3 regions of the Streptomyces sp. NPDC052299 genome follow, and region 3 is predicted to be linked to each of the others. Evidence: predicted binding sites of a transcription regulator. Region 3 holds the regulator's gene; each other region holds the start of a gene.
What was found. Region 3 encodes HrcA, which represses chaperone genes, less so after heat shock. Its sites were predicted from a motif close to TTNGCACTCNGNNNNNCNGAGTGCNAA; they were not measured.
Positions count from the first base shown of each region.

Region 1: the regulator HrcA is predicted to act here: its motif matches at 1,751-1,777, upstream of groL (chaperonin GroEL).
Region 2: the regulator HrcA is predicted to act here: its motif matches at 1,790-1,816, upstream of groES (co-chaperone GroES).

Region 1 covers NZ_JBFAUP010000004.1:297,200-302,334, reverse strand. Annotated here, with positions in the region: gene thrC (threonine synthase) at 1-750, shown strand, start outside; gene AB0L33_RS09180 (MoaD/ThiS family protein) at 779-1,057, shown strand; gene AB0L33_RS09175 (cold-shock protein) at 1,413-1,619, shown strand; gene groL (chaperonin GroEL) at 1,938-3,560, shown strand; gene AB0L33_RS09165 (TetR/AcrR family transcriptional regulator) at 3,654-4,364, opposite strand; gene AB0L33_RS09160 (CocE/NonD family hydrolase) at 4,460-5,135, shown strand, end outside.
Region 2 covers NZ_JBFAUP010000003.1:352,414-357,548, reverse strand. Annotated here, with positions in the region: gene AB0L33_RS07140 (hypothetical protein) at 1-156, shown strand, start outside; gene AB0L33_RS07135 (polysaccharide deacetylase family protein) at 259-1,275, shown strand; gene AB0L33_RS07130 (DUF6234 family protein) at 1,266-1,676, opposite strand; gene groES (co-chaperone GroES) at 1,971-2,279, shown strand; gene groL (chaperonin GroEL) at 2,383-4,008, shown strand; gene AB0L33_RS07115 (hydroxyacid dehydrogenase) at 4,125-5,135, opposite strand, start outside.
Region 3 covers NZ_JBFAUP010000005.1:321,343-326,477, forward strand. Annotated here, with positions in the region: gene AB0L33_RS11360 (nitronate monooxygenase) at 1-35, opposite strand, end outside; gene dnaJ (molecular chaperone DnaJ) at 145-1,281, opposite strand; gene hrcA (heat-inducible transcriptional repressor HrcA) at 1,282-2,298, opposite strand; gene AB0L33_RS11375 (MBL fold metallo-hydrolase) at 2,485-3,207, shown strand; gene AB0L33_RS11380 (DUF3097 domain-containing protein) at 3,317-4,135, shown strand; gene AB0L33_RS11385 (hypothetical protein) at 4,252-5,135, shown strand, end outside.

The sequences.
Region 1 (5,135 bases), on a different contig from region 3:
GTCGTCATGGCCGCGGTGTACGGCGGTGAGCTGGTCGGCATCGAGGGCAACTACGACGACGTCAACCGCTTCTGCTCCGAGCTCATCGGCGACCCGCTCGGCGAGGGCTGGGGCTTCGTCAACGTGAACCTGCGCCCGTACTACGGCGAGGGCTCCAAGACGCTCGCGTACGAGATCTGCGAGCAGCTCGGCTGGCAGCTGCCCGACCAGATCGTCATCCCGATCGCGTCCGGCTCGCAGCTCACGAAGATCGACAAGGGCCTCCAGGAGCTGATCAAGCTCGGCCTGGTCGAGGACAAGCCGTACAAGATCTTCGGCGCCCAGGCCGAGGGCTGCTCCCCGGTGTCCACCGCCTTCAAGGCCGGCCACGACGTGGTCCGCCCGCAGAAGCCGAACACGATCGCCAAGTCCCTCGCGATCGGCAACCCGGCCGACGGCCCGTACGTCCTGGACATCGCCCGCCGCACCGGCGGCGCCGTCGAGGACGTCGACGACGAGCAGGTCGTGGACGCGATCAAGCTGCTGGCCCGCACCGAGGGCATCTTCGCCGAGACGGCGGGCGGGGTGACGGTCGGCGTGACGAAGAAGCTGATCGAGGCCGGCCTGCTCGACCCGGCGCTCACCACCGTCGTCCTGAACACGGGGGACGGCCTCAAGACGCTGGACGCGGTGGCCGACACCTCGCAGGCGACCGCCACGATCCGCCCGAGCCTGGACGCCTTCCGCGCCGCCGGACTCGCCACCAGCTGACCACCCGAGACTTCAGGAAGGCACCGCCATGAGCGTCAAGGTCCGCATTCCCACCATCCTCCGCACCTACACCGGCGGCCAGGCCGAGGTCCCGGCCGAGGGCGCGACCCTCTCCGAGGTCATCGCCTCGCTGGAGAAGGACCACCCGGGCATCGCCGCCCGCGTGCTCGACGACCAGGGCAAGCTGCGCCGCTTCGTCAACGTGTACGTCAACGACGACGACGTGCGCTTTGAAGGCGGCCTCGACGCGGCCACCCCGGACGGCGCCGGCATCTCGATCATCCCCGCCGTGGCCGGCGGCTGCTGAGCCCAAGGCTCCGTGGCGTCACCGCAATTGCCCCCTCCGTGAGAGAAACGGAGGGGGCAATTCTGCATGGTTGAACGGGGTAGAGTGTGGGAAGTCCCCTTCGCTGCCCGTGCCCCTCGCATACGAGAATGCGCCGCGCCACGATCAGAAGCAGCCAATGTGCCTGAACCTCTTGCGCCTTAAGTCACCTTTGCCGGGCCCGACTTGCCCCGCAAGCTCATGAATTCCTCATATTCGGGCGATCGGTGCTGCGCAGAATTGTCGTCCGATTGACCTGTCGCACAGGGCAGTTGGGCAGATACATTCAGCCGCGGTCGACGCGCTTCGGCGCACACACGTTACAGGGGAGTTAGGCATGGCTCAGGGCACCGTCAAGTGGTTCAACGCGGAGAAGGGGTACGGCTTCATCGCGGTCGACGGTGGTGCGGATGTATTCGTCCACTACAGCGCGATCCAGATGGACGGGTACCGCACCCTCGAAGAAGGTCAGCGGGTCGAGTTCGAAATCTCGCAGGGCCAGAAGGGGCCGCAGGCGGACATGGTCAAGCTCGCCGTCGGCTGAGCCCGGCACGGCACGTCGGCCGCGACGCCACGCACGCACGAAGGGCCCGTACCCAGGGGGTACGGGCCCTTCGTCGTGTCCGGGGGCCGCCCGGGGGCGTCCGGAGGTTGTCCACACTCCGGCATGAGGCGCTTGCACTCGAGGGGGTCGAGTGCTAATCATTGGCTTAGCACTCTCCAGGTGAGAGTGACAGAATTTGGACCGGGCCGGTGAGGCCCGCACGCCAGGCGGGGAAGGAACCGCAGGGCACGCAGGCCGTCCGTCGCGGGCGCCACTCGGTCCGGAGCAATCCACCCCTGTCCGGGAGGACCACTTCACATGGCCAAGATCATCGCGTTCGACGAGGAGGCCCGGCGCGGTCTCGAGCGCGGCATGAACCAGCTCGCCGACGCCGTCAAGGTCACCCTTGGCCCCAAGGGTCGCAACGTCGTCCTCGAGAAGAAGTGGGGCGCCCCCACGATCACCAACGATGGTGTGTCCATCGCCAAGGAGATCGAGCTGGAGGACCCGTACGAGAAGATCGGTGCGGAGCTGGTCAAGGAGGTCGCCAAGAAGACGGACGACGTCGCCGGCGACGGTACGACCACCGCCACCGTTCTCGCCCAGGCGCTCGTCCGCGAGGGCCTGCGCAACGTGGCCGCGGGTGCGAACCCGATGGCTCTCAAGCGGGGCATCGAGAAGGCCGTCGAGGCCGTCTCCGCCGCCCTCCTGGAGCAGGCCAAGGACGTGGAGACCAAGGAGCAGATCGCTTCGACCGCCTCCATCTCCGCCGCCGACACCCAGATCGGCGAGCTCATCGCCGAGGCCATGGACAAGGTCGGCAAGGAAGGCGTCATCACCGTCGAGGAGTCCCAGACCTTCGGTCTGGAGCTGGAGCTCACCGAGGGCATGCGCTTCGACAAGGGCTACATCTCGGCGTACTTCGCCACCGACATGGAGCGCATGGAGTCGTCCCTGGACGACCCGTACATCCTGATCGTCAACTCCAAGGTCAGCAACGTGAAGGACCTCCTTCCGCTGCTGGAGAAGGTCATGCAGTCCGGCAAGCCGCTGCTGATCATCGCCGAGGACGTCGAGGGCGAGGCCCTGTCGACCCTGGTCGTCAACAAGATCCGCGGCACCTTCAAGTCCGTCGCCGTCAAGGCCCCGGGCTTCGGCGACCGCCGCAAGGCCATGCTCGGTGACATCGCCATCCTCACGGGCGGCACCGTCATCTCCGAGGAGGTCGGCCTCAAGCTGGAGAACGCCGGTCTCGACCTGCTCGGCCGCGCCCGCAAGGTCGTCATCACCAAGGACGAGACGACGATCGTCGACGGCGCCGGTGACAGCGACCAGGTCCAGGGCCGCGTCAACCAGATCCGTGCCGAGATCGAGAACTCCGACTCGGACTACGACCGCGAGAAGCTCCAGGAGCGCCTGGCGAAGCTGGCCGGCGGCGTGGCCGTCATCAAGGCCGGTGCCGCCACCGAGGTCGAGCTCAAGGAGCGCAAGCACCGCATCGAGGACGCGGTGCGCAACGCCAAGGCCGCCGTCGAGGAGGGCATCGTCGCCGGTGGTGGCGTGGCTCTGCTCCAGGCCTCGGCCGTCTTCGAGAAGCTGGAGCTCTCGGGTGACGAGGCGACCGGCGCCAACGCCGTGAAGCTCGCCCTGGAGGCCCCGCTCAAGCAGATCGCCGTCAACGGTGGTCTCGAGGGCGGCGTCGTCGTCGAGAAGGTGCGCAACCTGCCGATCGGTCACGGCCTGAACGCCGCGACCGGCGAGTACGTCGACATGATCGCCGAGGGCATCCTCGACCCGGCGAAGGTCACGCGCTCCGCCCTGCAGAACGCCGCGTCCATCGCCGCGCTGTTCCTCACCACCGAGGCCGTCATCGCCGACAAGCCGGAGAAGGCCGCGGCGGCCGCTCCGGGCGGCATGCCGGGCGGTGACATGGACTTCTGATCCTGACGGATCGGCAGTTCCAGCAGTACCAGGGCACCGGCCCCCGGGGATTCGTCCCCGGGGGCCGGTGTCGTTGTGCGTACGCGCACGGGCTCAGCCCGCGTCGAGGCCGTCCACGAGGCGGGTGAGGAAGCGGTCGAACATGGCGTCCGGGGTGACCGGCCGCCCGGCCGTCGCCAGCGCGTCCGCGAGCTCCGGGTGATGGCCGTCCGCCGCGACCTCGGCCAGATACAGCGCCTCGGCGGCGGCCCGGCCGGGCTCGCGGGCCGCCCGGGCCTGGCCGACCTCGTAGGCCACGTGGGCCGCCACGAAGGACGTGAGCTGGGCGAAGATCTCCAGCCGGGCCGCCCCGTCGAGCCCGATGGGCCGCAGGGCGGCCAGGGCGTGCTCCACGAAGGCGAGGGTGCGGGGGCCCAGGGTGCGGCGGGCCTGCACGGCGGCGGGCAGCCAGGGGTGGCGGAGCATGTTCGCGCGCTGGTGGCGGCCGATGGTCTTGAGATCGGCGCGCCAGTCGCCGGTGAGCGGGCCTGACGTGGGCAGCTCGCCGGAGACGTGGTCGATCATCAGGTCGAGCAGCGTCTCCTTGTCGGGGGCGTAGCTGTACAGCGACATGACCCCGGCGCCCACCTCGGCGGCGACCCGCCGCATGGTGACCGCGTCGATTCCCTCGGCGTCCGCGACGGCGACGGCGGCGGCCGTGATCGCCTCGCGGCTGAAGGCGGGTCTGCGTCCGCGTCGGGGCCGGTCCTGCTCCCGCCAGAGATCGCGCGGATCGATGCCTCCGGCACCTTCGGTGCGGGTCACGTGCTCAGCCTCTCTCAACCGGGTCCCCTCCGCGGTCCATCCAAGCATCCAGTATTCTCGTACTTAGTACGGGAATAGAGTCGATGGAGGCGAAGATGACCCGACCGACGCACGACGCCCGCCCGCGGGGCGCGTGGACGCCGTCGTCCACGAAGCCCCCGCTCGCCTCCCGGCTGATGCGCGCCTCCTGGCGCGGTCTGCCCGCCGCACTCCACCAGGTGGGCGTCGAGCGCGGCCTGGCGGTGCCCGCCGCCGACGGCAGCCCGCTGGTCACCGACCACTACTTCCCGCGCGCCGAGGGCGACTTCCCGACCCTCCTGGTCCGTACGCCGTACGGGCGGGGAGTGCCGTGGTCCCCGCAGTACGGCATCCTCTTCGCCGAGCAGGGCTTCCATGTGGTCCTGCAGAGCTGCCGGGGCACGGGCGGCTCGGGCGGCGGCTTCCACCTCTGGCGCAACGAGCCCGCCGACGGCCTCGCGGCGGTCGCCTGGCTGCGCGAACAGCCCTGGTTCGACGGGCGCCTCGGCACCGTGGGTCCCAGCTATCTCGGGTACGTCCAGTGGGCGCTGGCCCTCGACCCGCCGCCGGAGCTGAAGGCCATGGTGGTGCAGGTGGGGCTGCACGATCCGTACGCCCTCTTCCACACCGACGGCGTCCCCGATCTGGAGACCGCGCTCGCCGTGGGCGTCGGAATGACCTACCAGCACCGGGGCATGGGCGCGTTCATCCGGGCGACCCTGCGCCTCCGGCGCCGGGTGCGCTCCGCCGTCA
Region 2 (5,135 bases), on a different contig from region 3:
ATGGCGCTGATCATGGGGCTCGGGCTGCTGGCCTGGCTCGTCGGGCTCGTCGGCGTCTTCAAGGCGTTCTGGCACCGGCGCTGGATCGTGCGGACGCTGGCCGGGGCGAGCGCACCGCCCCCGCCGGTCGCGCAGGGCGGCGGCGCCCACCGCTGAAGGCCTTTCGGCCGCCCCGGTGTGAGCCAGCCGGGGGACCGCGCGCGCCCGGCGGCGGTGTCGGAGCCGATGCCCCGTCACGTACTGGCAGGATCCGGCGCCATGCAGCCAGTACGACAAAAGGACAAATTGGCCATGAATGGGCGTGAAACGGGTGCAGTGACGGGCGTGCGGCGGCGAGGGCGGGACCGCCTGCGGCGCAGACCGGGTTACGCGGTTCTCGCCGCGCTCCTGGTCGCCGCCGCCGCGTCCGGCTGCGCGGCCGGGGGCGACACGGACACCGCCGCCCGGAGCGCGAAGCTCCAGGCCGGCCAGGCCGGTCAGGCGGGCCCGCAGGCGGAACCGGCGGCCGGGGCGCTCGGCACCCGCGCGGCGCAGGCGGAGCGGGCGAAGCTGGCCCAGGCGGCCCGTGCGGTCGCCGCCAAGAAGTGGGGCCTGGCGAGCACGCCGCTCGCGGCGCCCGTGCCGCCCGCGAAGAAGCCGCACATCACGACCCGCAAGGGCTTCGAGGTCTCCGGCCAGGACGACTCGCTGCCGCCGGTCTTCACCCGGGTCCCCACCACGGACAAGGTCGTCTTCCTGACCATGGACGACGGGGACGACAAGGACCCCGAGCTGCTGAAGATGATGTCGGAGCTGAACATCCCGTACAGCGCCTTCCTCACCGACTATCTGGTGCGCGACGACTACACGTACTTCAAGGACGCCCAGTCGCGCGGGACCGTGCTCGGCAACCACACGCTCAACCACCGCTACCTGCCGGGCCTCTCCCACGACGAGCAGAAGCGCGAGATCTGCGACCAGCAGGACATCCTGCAGGAGCAGTTCGGCAAGCGGCCCCGGCTCTTCCGGCCGCCGTACGGCAACTACAACACCGACACGCTGAAGGTCGCCAAGTCCTGCGGCATCACCGCCGTGCCGCTGTGGGAGGCGGAGGCGTTCCCCGACCACATGGAGTGGCGCGAGGAGGACCGGAAGCTGCACCCCGGCGACATCATCCTCACGCACTTCCGCGGCAAGGCGGACTGGAAGGGGAGCATGCCCGACCTGATCCGCTCCGTCATGAAGGTCATCACGGACCAGGGCTACTCCGTCGCCCGCCTGGAGGACTACGTATAGGAGGCGGCGTACGCGCGGGCGGCCCCGGGCTCCCGGTGCGCGTCCTCGCGGGCGCTGTGCCAGGCCGTCAGCGTGAGGACCAGCAGCAGGCACGCGCCGGTCAGCTGGACGACCCCCGCGATCGGCAGCCCGTGGCGCAGCAGCACCACGCCGATCAGGCAGGCCACCGCCGTGATGGCCGCCAGGACGAGAGTGCCGGACCAGTCCGTCCCGGGCGGTCCGGCCTCCGCCATGTCCGGGTTCGGCGGCCGGGGGTCGGAGCCCGTGTACGCATAGAAGAGGACCCCGCTGACCACCGCCTCCAGCGCGATGAGCAGCAGGCCGAGCACCGCGTCGAGGCAGCCGGTCAGCACCGGGCCGGGGCGCGAGGGGGCCGGGCGGCCGGAGGTTCGTATGCGCATGCCCCCACCGTCCACCGGAACGGTCCGGGCGGCCCCGGCGTTGTCCCTACGGTGTCCGGAACGTTGCCCGGCCGCAGCCGTACGGCCCCCGGGTACGCCACGAGGGGCGTGAATTGGCACTCCGCTTGACCGAGTGCTAATCACGGTCATAGTCTCAGTGCTGGCACTCCCCACTGGAGAGTGCCAGCAGTACTGTGCGACCGGCAGGTCCGGCACCCGCGACGACGGGCTCACCTGGTCGCCACCCCAAAGACTGTTAAACCCCGTGAGATCTCCGAAGGGGGAGACCGGATCGTGTCGACCGCCAGCTCCAAGGTTGCGATCAAGCCGCTCGAGGACCGCATCGTGGTCCAGCCGCTCGACGCCGAGCAGACCACGGCCTCCGGCCTGGTTATCCCGGACACCGCCAAGGAGAAGCCCCAGGAGGGCGTCGTCCTGGCCGTGGGCCCGGGCCGCTTCGAGAACGGCGAGCGCCTGCCGCTCGACGTCAAGACCGGCGATGTCGTGCTGTACAGCAAGTACGGCGGCACCGAGGTGAAGTACAACGGCGAGGAGTACCTCGTCCTCTCGGCGCGCGACGTCCTCGCGATCATCGAGAAGTAATTCACCCACGTTTGCTTCTGTTCTGCGCCCCTGGCCCCCTGCGAACTAACCAGCCGGGCGGCAGGGGCGCAGTTCTTTGTTTTGAGAGGAACAGTTCAGCTCCATGGCGAAGATCCTGAAGTTCGACGAGGACGCCCGTCGCGCCCTTGAGCGCGGCGTCAACAAGCTTGCCGACACGGTCAAGGTGACGATCGGCCCCAAGGGCCGCAACGTCGTCATCGACAAGAAGTTCGGTGCCCCCACCATCACCAACGACGGTGTCACCATCGCGCGCGAGGTCGAGCTGGACGACCCGTACGAGAACCTCGGTGCCCAGCTGGTGAAGGAGGTCGCCACCAAGACCAACGACGTCGCGGGTGACGGCACCACCACCGCCACCGTCCTCGCCCAGGCGCTCGTCCGCGAGGGGCTGCGCAACGTCGCCGCCGGCGCCTCCCCGGCCGCCCTGAAGAAGGGCATCGACGCCGCGGTCAAGGCCGTGTCCGAGGAGCTCCTCGCGACCGCCCGCCCGATCGACGACAAGTCCGACATCGCCGCCGTCGCCGCGCTCTCCGCGCAGGACCCGCAGGTCGGCGAGCTCATCGCGGACGCGATGGACAAGGTCGGCAAGGACGGTGTCATCACCGTCGAGGAGTCCAACACCTTCGGCCTGGACCTCGACTTCACCGAGGGCATGGCCTTCGACAAGGGCTACCTGTCCCCGTACATGGTGACCGACCAGGAGCGCATGGAGGCCGTCCTCGACGACCCGTACATCCTGATCCACCAGGGCAAGATCGGCTCGATCCAGGAGCTGCTGCCGCTCCTCGAGAAGGTCATCCAGGCCGGTGGCTCCAAGCCGCTGCTGATCATCGCCGAGGACGTCGAGGGCGAGGCCCTGTCGACCCTGGTCGTCAACAAGATCCGCGGCACGTTCAACGCCGTCGCCGTCAAGGCGCCGGGCTTCGGTGACCGCCGCAAGGCCATGCTCGGCGACATCGCCACCCTCACCGGTGCGACCGTCATCGCCGAGGAGGTCGGCCTCAAGCTCGACCAGGCCGGTCTGGACGTGCTGGGCACCGCCCGCCGCGTGACCGTCACCAAGGACGACACCACCATCGTCGACGGTGGCGGCAAGTCCGACGAGGTCGCCGGCCGCGTCAACCAGATCAAGGCCGAGATCGAGGCCACGGACTCCGACTGGGACCGCGAGAAGCTTCAGGAGCGCCTGGCGAAGCTGGCCGGCGGGGTCTGCGTGATCCGCGTCGGTGCCGCCACCGAGGTCGAGCTCAAGGAGAAGAAGCACCGTCTGGAGGACGCCATCTCCGCGACCCGCGCCGCGGTCGAGGAGGGCATCGTCTCCGGTGGTGGCTCCGCCATCGTCCACGCCGTCAAGGTCCTCGAGGGCAACCTCGGCAAGACCGGCGACGAGGCCACCGGTGTCGCGGTCGTCCGCCGCGCCGCCGTCGAGCCGCTGCGCTGGATCGCCGAGAACGCCGGCCTCGAGGGCTACGTCATCACCTCGAAGGTCTCCGAGCTCGACAAGGGCCAGGGCTTCAACGCCGCGACCGGCGAGTACGGCGACCTGGTGAAGGCCGGCGTCATCGACCCGGTCAAGGTCACCCGCTCCGCCCTGGAGAACGCCGCGTCCATCGCGTCGCTGCTGCTCACGACCGAGACCCTGGTCGTCGAGAAGCCGGCCGAGGAGGAGCCGGAGGCCGCGGGCCACGGCCACGGTCACTCGCACTGACGCGTAGCGCTCCGCGCAAGCGGAAGGCCCGGTCCCCATGTGGGGCCGGGCCTCTCTGTTTGCGCGGGGGCGCTGCCCCCGGACCCCCGCTCCTCAAGCGCCGGAGGGGCTGGATTTCAGGCCGACCGGTCCAGCGCCGACGGATGCACCGGGTCCGCGAACGGCCGGCCCTGCGCGTACCGTTCCAGCTCGTCCAGGGCGTGGTCGGTCATGCGGTGCAGCTCGTTGCCGAGGGAGCCGGCCACGTGCGGGGTCAGGAGGACGTTCGGCAGGTCGTACAACGGGGAGTCGGCGGGAGGCAGTTCGGGGTCCGTCACGTCGAGTACGGCGTGCAGGCGGCCCGGGACCAGTTCCCGCAGCAGGGCCGCCTCGTCGAGCAGGGAGCCCCGGGCCGTGTTGATCAGCGTCGAGCCGGTCCGCATCAGCGCCAGCTGGCGGGCGCCGATCATGTGGTGGGTCTCGGGGAGCTGGGGGGCGTGCACGGAGACGACGTCGGCGCGGGCGCACAGCTCGTCCAGGGCGACCGGCTCGACGCCCAGGCGGGCCGCCTCGGACGCGGTGACGAAGGGGTCGTACAGCAGGACCGCCAGGTCGAAGGGGCGCAGCAGCTCGATGACGCGGCGGCCGATGCGGGAGGCGCCGACGATGCCCACCGTGCGGCGGTAGTTGCCGGCCCCGTCCAGCTCGGCGCGCCAGTCGTGGTCGGCGCGGACCTCGCGGTAGACGTGGGCGGAGTGCGGGACGCGCTTGTTGGCCAGCAGGATCGTGGCCAGGGTGTATTCGGCCACCGGCAGCGCGTTGGCCCCGGCCGCCGACGAGACGGCGAGGCCGCGCTCCCAGCAGGCGTCGGTGATGTGGTGCTTGACGGAGCCGGCCGCGTGGACGACCGCCTTGAGCCGGGGCGCGGCGGCCAGGACCCGGGGGGTGAGCCGGGTGGCGCCCCAGCAGGTGAACAGGACGTCGGCCTCGGCGAGCGCGGCGGCGACGCGGGGGTCCGGGTCGGCCAGGTCGTGGGCGACGAGGGCCGGGTCCGTACGGGCGAGGGCGGCGAGCCGGACGCGGTGGCGCGGCTCGAAGAGGCGCTCGTAGATGTTCGGGCCCATCGCGAGCAGGACGGACGGCCGGGG
Region 3 (5,135 bases):
GGATGACGGCAGAGAGCGGTCAGCGCGGAGGGCATGACCGCATCGTGTCATGTCCTTCCTGTCCCGTGATGCCCGCCCCGCGACAGGGCCGGGCCGCGCGCGGTACGGACCCGGGCTCCGGGTCCGGACCGCGCGGGCAAGCCGTCAGCGGCCGTTGAAGGCGTCCTTCAGGCGGGAGAACAGGCCCTGCTGGCCCGGCTGGAACTGGCCGGTGGGCCGCTCCTCGCCGCGCAGCTTGGCCAGTTCGCGCAGGAGGCGTTCCTGCTCGGGGTCGAGCTTGACCGGGGTGGTCACCTCGACGTGCACGATGAGGTCGCCGCGCCCGCCGCCCCGCAGGTGGGTGATGCCGCGCCCGTGCAGCGGGACGGACTGGCCGGACTGGGTGCCCGGCCGGATGTCGACCTCTTCGAGGCCGTCCAGCGTCTCCAGCGGCACCTTGGTGCCGAGGGCCGCCGCCGTCATGGGGATCGTGACCGTGCAGTGCAGGTCGTCGCCGCGGCGCTGGAACACCGCGTGCGGCAGCTCGTGGATCTCGACGTAGAGGTCCCCGGCGGGGCCGCCGCCGGGGCCGACCTCGCCCTCGCCCGCGAGCTGGATGCGGGTGCCGTTGTCGACGCCCGCGGGGATCTTCACGGTCAGCGTGCGCCGCGAGCGGATGCGGCCGTCACCGGCGCACTCCGGGCACGGGGTCGGCACCACCGTACCGAAGCCCTGGCACTGGGGGCAGGGCCGCGAGGTCATGACCTGGCCGAGGAAGGACCGGGTGACCTGGGAGACCTCACCGCGGCCGCGGCACATGTCGCAGGTCTGCGCCGAGGTGCCGGGGGCCGCGCCCTCGCCGCTGCACGTGGTGCAGACGACGGCGGTGTCGACCTGGATGTCCTTGGTGGTGCCGAAGGCCGCCTCGGTGAGGTCGATCTCCAGCCGGATCATGGCGTCCTGGCCGCGCCGGGTGCGCGAGCGGGGCCCGCGCTGCGACGACGTACCGAAGAACGCGTCCATGATGTCGGAGAAGTTGCCGAAGCCGCCCTGGCCGAAACCGCCCGCACCGGCGCCGCCGGACTGCGAGAGCGGGTCCCCGCCGAGGTCGTAGACCTGCTTCTTCTGCGCGTCCGACAGGACCTCGTAAGCGGCGTTGATCTCCTTGAACCGCTCCTGGGTCTTCGGATCGGGGTTGACGTCCGGGTGCAGCTCGCGGGCGAGCCTCCGGAATGCCTTCTTGATCTCGTCCTGGGAAGCGTCGCGGCGCACGCCGAGTACGGCGTAGTAGTCCGTGGCCACTTACGACTCCGCCAGGATCTGTCCGACGTAACGTGCCACTGCGCGTACCGCTCCCATCGTTCCGGGGTAGTCCATGCGGGTCGGTCCGACCACGCCGAGTTTGGCGACTGCCTCGTCGCCCGAACCGTAGCCGACCGCGACGACGGACGTGGAGTTGAGCCCCTCGTGGGCGTTCTCGTGCCCGATGCGTACGGTCATGCCCGAGTCCTTGGCCTCGCCGAGCAGCTTCAGCAGCACGACCTGCTCCTCCAGTGCTTCGAGCACCGGCCGGATCATCACAGGGAAGTCGTGTCCGAAGCGGGTGAGGTTGGAGGTGCCGCCGATCATCAGCCGCTCCTCCGTCTCCTCGACGAGCGTTTCGAGCAGGATCGAGAGGACGGTGGACACGGTTCCCCGGTCCTCGCTCTCGAAGGATTCCGGCAGGTCCTGCACCAGCTGCGGGACATCGGCGAACCGGCGCCCCACCACCCGGCTGTTGAGCCGGGCCCGCAGATCGGCGAGCGAGGTCTCGCCGAACGGTGCCGGGCAGTCCACCAGCCGCTGTTCGACCCGGCCGGTGTCCGTGATCAGCACGAGCATCAGCCGCGCCGGGGCCAGGGACAGCAGCTCCACGTGCCGCACCGTCGAACGGGTCAGCGAGGGGTACTGCACGACGGCGACCTGCCGGGTCAGCTGCGCGAGCAGCCGTACGGTGCGGCCCACCACGTCGTCCAGGTCGACCGCGCCGTCGAGGAAGTTCTGAATGGCGCGGCGCTCGGGCGAGGAGAGGGGCTTGACGCCCGCCAGCTTGTCCACGAAGAGCCGGTAGCCCTTGTCCGTCGGGATGCGCCCGGCGCTGGTGTGCGGCTGGGCGATGAAGCCCTCCTCCTCCAGCACCGCCATGTCGTTGCGGACGGTCGCCGGGGAGACCCCCAGCTTGTGCCGCTCCGTGAGCGCCTTGGAGCCGACGGGCTCCTCGGTCCCGACGTAGTCCTGGACGATCGCGCGCAGCACTTCGAGTCTGCGTTCGCTGAGCATCGCGCGCACACCTCCAGCTGTCCACGTCGGTGGCTCCCGGGCCGTTCCCGGGATTCCTCCTGGCACTCGGTGCGTACGAGTGCCAGCGATCCCCGGCCAGTGTACGGCGACGGGGTGGTGCCCTAGCAAGGCCGACCGGCCGCCGTGCCGCCCGACCGCGCAGGTCGCTGCCGATAGCGTCGCCGCATGGATGTCTCTTGGGAAGACTTCGGATGGGAGCGGCTGGGTCACGGAACCGGCCGTCGGCGCCTTCCGGTCTGGGACGCGACGGCCCTGCTGGTGGCCGGTGCGGACGGAGTGCTGCTCTGCGACACCGGTGCGTCACTGCGCGAGGGGGTGGAACTGCGTCTCCAGGCCGAGGCGCTGCTCGGCCGGAGGGTGACGCACATCGCACTGACCCACCCCCATTTCGACCATGTGCTGGGCACGGCCGCCTTCGCCGGGGCACGGGTGTACGGCGCCGAGGGCACGGCGGAGCTGCTGCGGCGGGGGGCCGCCGAGCTGTACGCGGACGCGGTGGCCCAGGGACTGCCCGAGGCGGACGCGGCCGAGTCCGCCGACGTGCTGGTGGCTCCGCGCCACGAGGTGCGCGGCGAGCTGACGGTGGACCTGGGCGGCGGACGGGAGGCGGTCCTGGTGAACGTGGGCGCGGCGCACAGCGGCCACGACCTGGCGGTGCTGGTCCCGGGCTCCCCGGCGCTGGTGTTCTGCGGCGACCTGGTCGAGGAGTCCGGCGAGCCGCAGGCGGGCCCGGACGCCGGCCCGGCGCGCTGGCCGGCCGCGCTGGACCGGCTGCTGGAGCTCGGCGGGGACGACGCGCTGTACGTGCCGGGGCACGGGGCGGTGGTGGACGCGGCGTTCGTCCGGGCGCAGCGGGAGGCGCTGGCGCGGCGGTTCGGGGCGTCGTAGCGCGTCGCGGGGGCTGCCGGGGTTCGACCGCGTCCCGGCCGGGAAGACGGACGGCCGGAGGGCCACCCGGCTCGGCGTGTCGTGGGCCTTCCCCGCTTATCGTCGTGCGATGCGCAGCTACCAGCCCGATCTGACCCCGCCGTGGAAGAAGTCCGCCCCCGCGCCGGAGGTGCCCGCCGAGACCGATCTGGTCGTGGAGGAGGCCGTCACCGGTTTCTGCGGCGCGGTCGTCCGGTGCGAGAAGACCGCCGAGGGGCCGACGGTGACCCTGGAGGACCGGTTCGGCAAGCACCGGGTCTTCCCGATGGCGCCGCGCGGTTTCCTGCTGGAGGGCCGGGTCGTCACGCTGGTGCGCCCGTCGGCCGGGGGTCCGGTGCGGCCCACGCGTACGGCCTCCGGGTCGGTGGCGGTGCCCGGGGCGCGGGCGCGGGTGGCGCGGGCCGGGCGGATCTACGTGGAGGGGCGGCACGACGCGGAGCTGGTCGAGCGGGTCTGGGGCGACGACCTGCGCATCGAGGGCGTGGTCGTGGAGTACCTGGAGGGCATCGACGACCTGCCGGCGATCGTCCGGGAGTTCGCGCCCGCGCCGGACGCCCGCCTCGGCGTGCTGGTCGACCATCTGGTGCCCGGCTCCAAGGAGTCCCGGATCGCGGCCCGGGTTTCGGACGGCAACGTGCTCGTGGTCGGGCACCCGTACATCGACGTGTGGGAGGCCGTGAAGCCGGCGTCGGTGGGGATCGCCGGGTGGCCGGTGGTGCCGCGCGGGCAGGACTGGAAGACGGGCGTGTGCCGGGCGCTGGGGTGGCCGGAGAACACCGGAGCCGCCTGGCAGCGCATCCTGTCCTCGGTCCGCTCCTACCGGGACCTTCAGCCCGAACTCCTGGGCCGCGTCGAGGAATTGATCGATTTCGTCACTCTTCCGGACTGATGTCCGGCAAGCCTTCCCGTCGATCCGGCACCGATCCGGACAACTGCCTGCGCATCGCACACATCATCGGTTATTGAGGGGGCCAGGCTCTTTTCGCGAGGGAAGGCACGGGGGCGATGGCACGCGAGGTCTGGCGGGACACGGCGGAGAACGAGGCGGCCTCCGCCGTCTTCCACTTCGTGCAGCAGCTCATCGACGGCTACCGCGACAACCGGCCCGTGATGCCCCTGGTGGTCCTCCAGGCCGCCGACGCCGACGTGCCGGCGGACGTGGACGCCCGGGTCGAGCAGATCGTGCGCCAGGTCCACCGGGCCAACCTGCCGCGCCGCGTCCCCCTGAGACTGCTCGACGGGCGCGGCGACACCCCGTACGACGCGGCGCTCGACATGGTCCGCACGCTGACCGAGAAGCCGTGGGAGACCCGGGGCGGATCGCAGTACAAGCCGTTCGCCTTCCCCCGCTCCCGGCTGCTCGGCGCCATCGAGCAGGCCACCGAGGCCGTGCTGCGGGACCCGGAGCCGGGCTGCACCCGGGACCGCCGCGACGAGCGCATCCTGGAGGAGCTGAGCGCGCTGCGCTGGCGGGCCGGACGGCGCGGCCGGGGCACGTGGTGGACCGCGTTCCGTGAGTCGGTGCGGCCGGAGACGTTCGTGGGGGCCGTGGTCATCGCGGTCCTGGGCGTGCTGCTCGGCGAGATCGGCTGGCTGCCGACCGTGCTGGTGGCCGTGGGGGCGGTCCTCGGGCTCGCGGTGGTCCGGCTGGTGACGACGTCGGCGCCGCCGCTGCTGTGGCTGCGCCGGGCCAGCAGGTGGTTCGCCACCACCTCCTCGCTGGCCGCCGCCAGCACCGGCTACCCCTCGGACGGCTGGTCCCGGCTCTCGCCCAGCGGTTCGTGGCGGGTGATCCGGGCGCGCGCCGCGGTGGTCGCGGGGCGGGTGGCCGACGCGGCGGCGGGCGACGAGCGGTCCCGCCAGTTCCACCTGGAGCTGAGGGTCCAGGC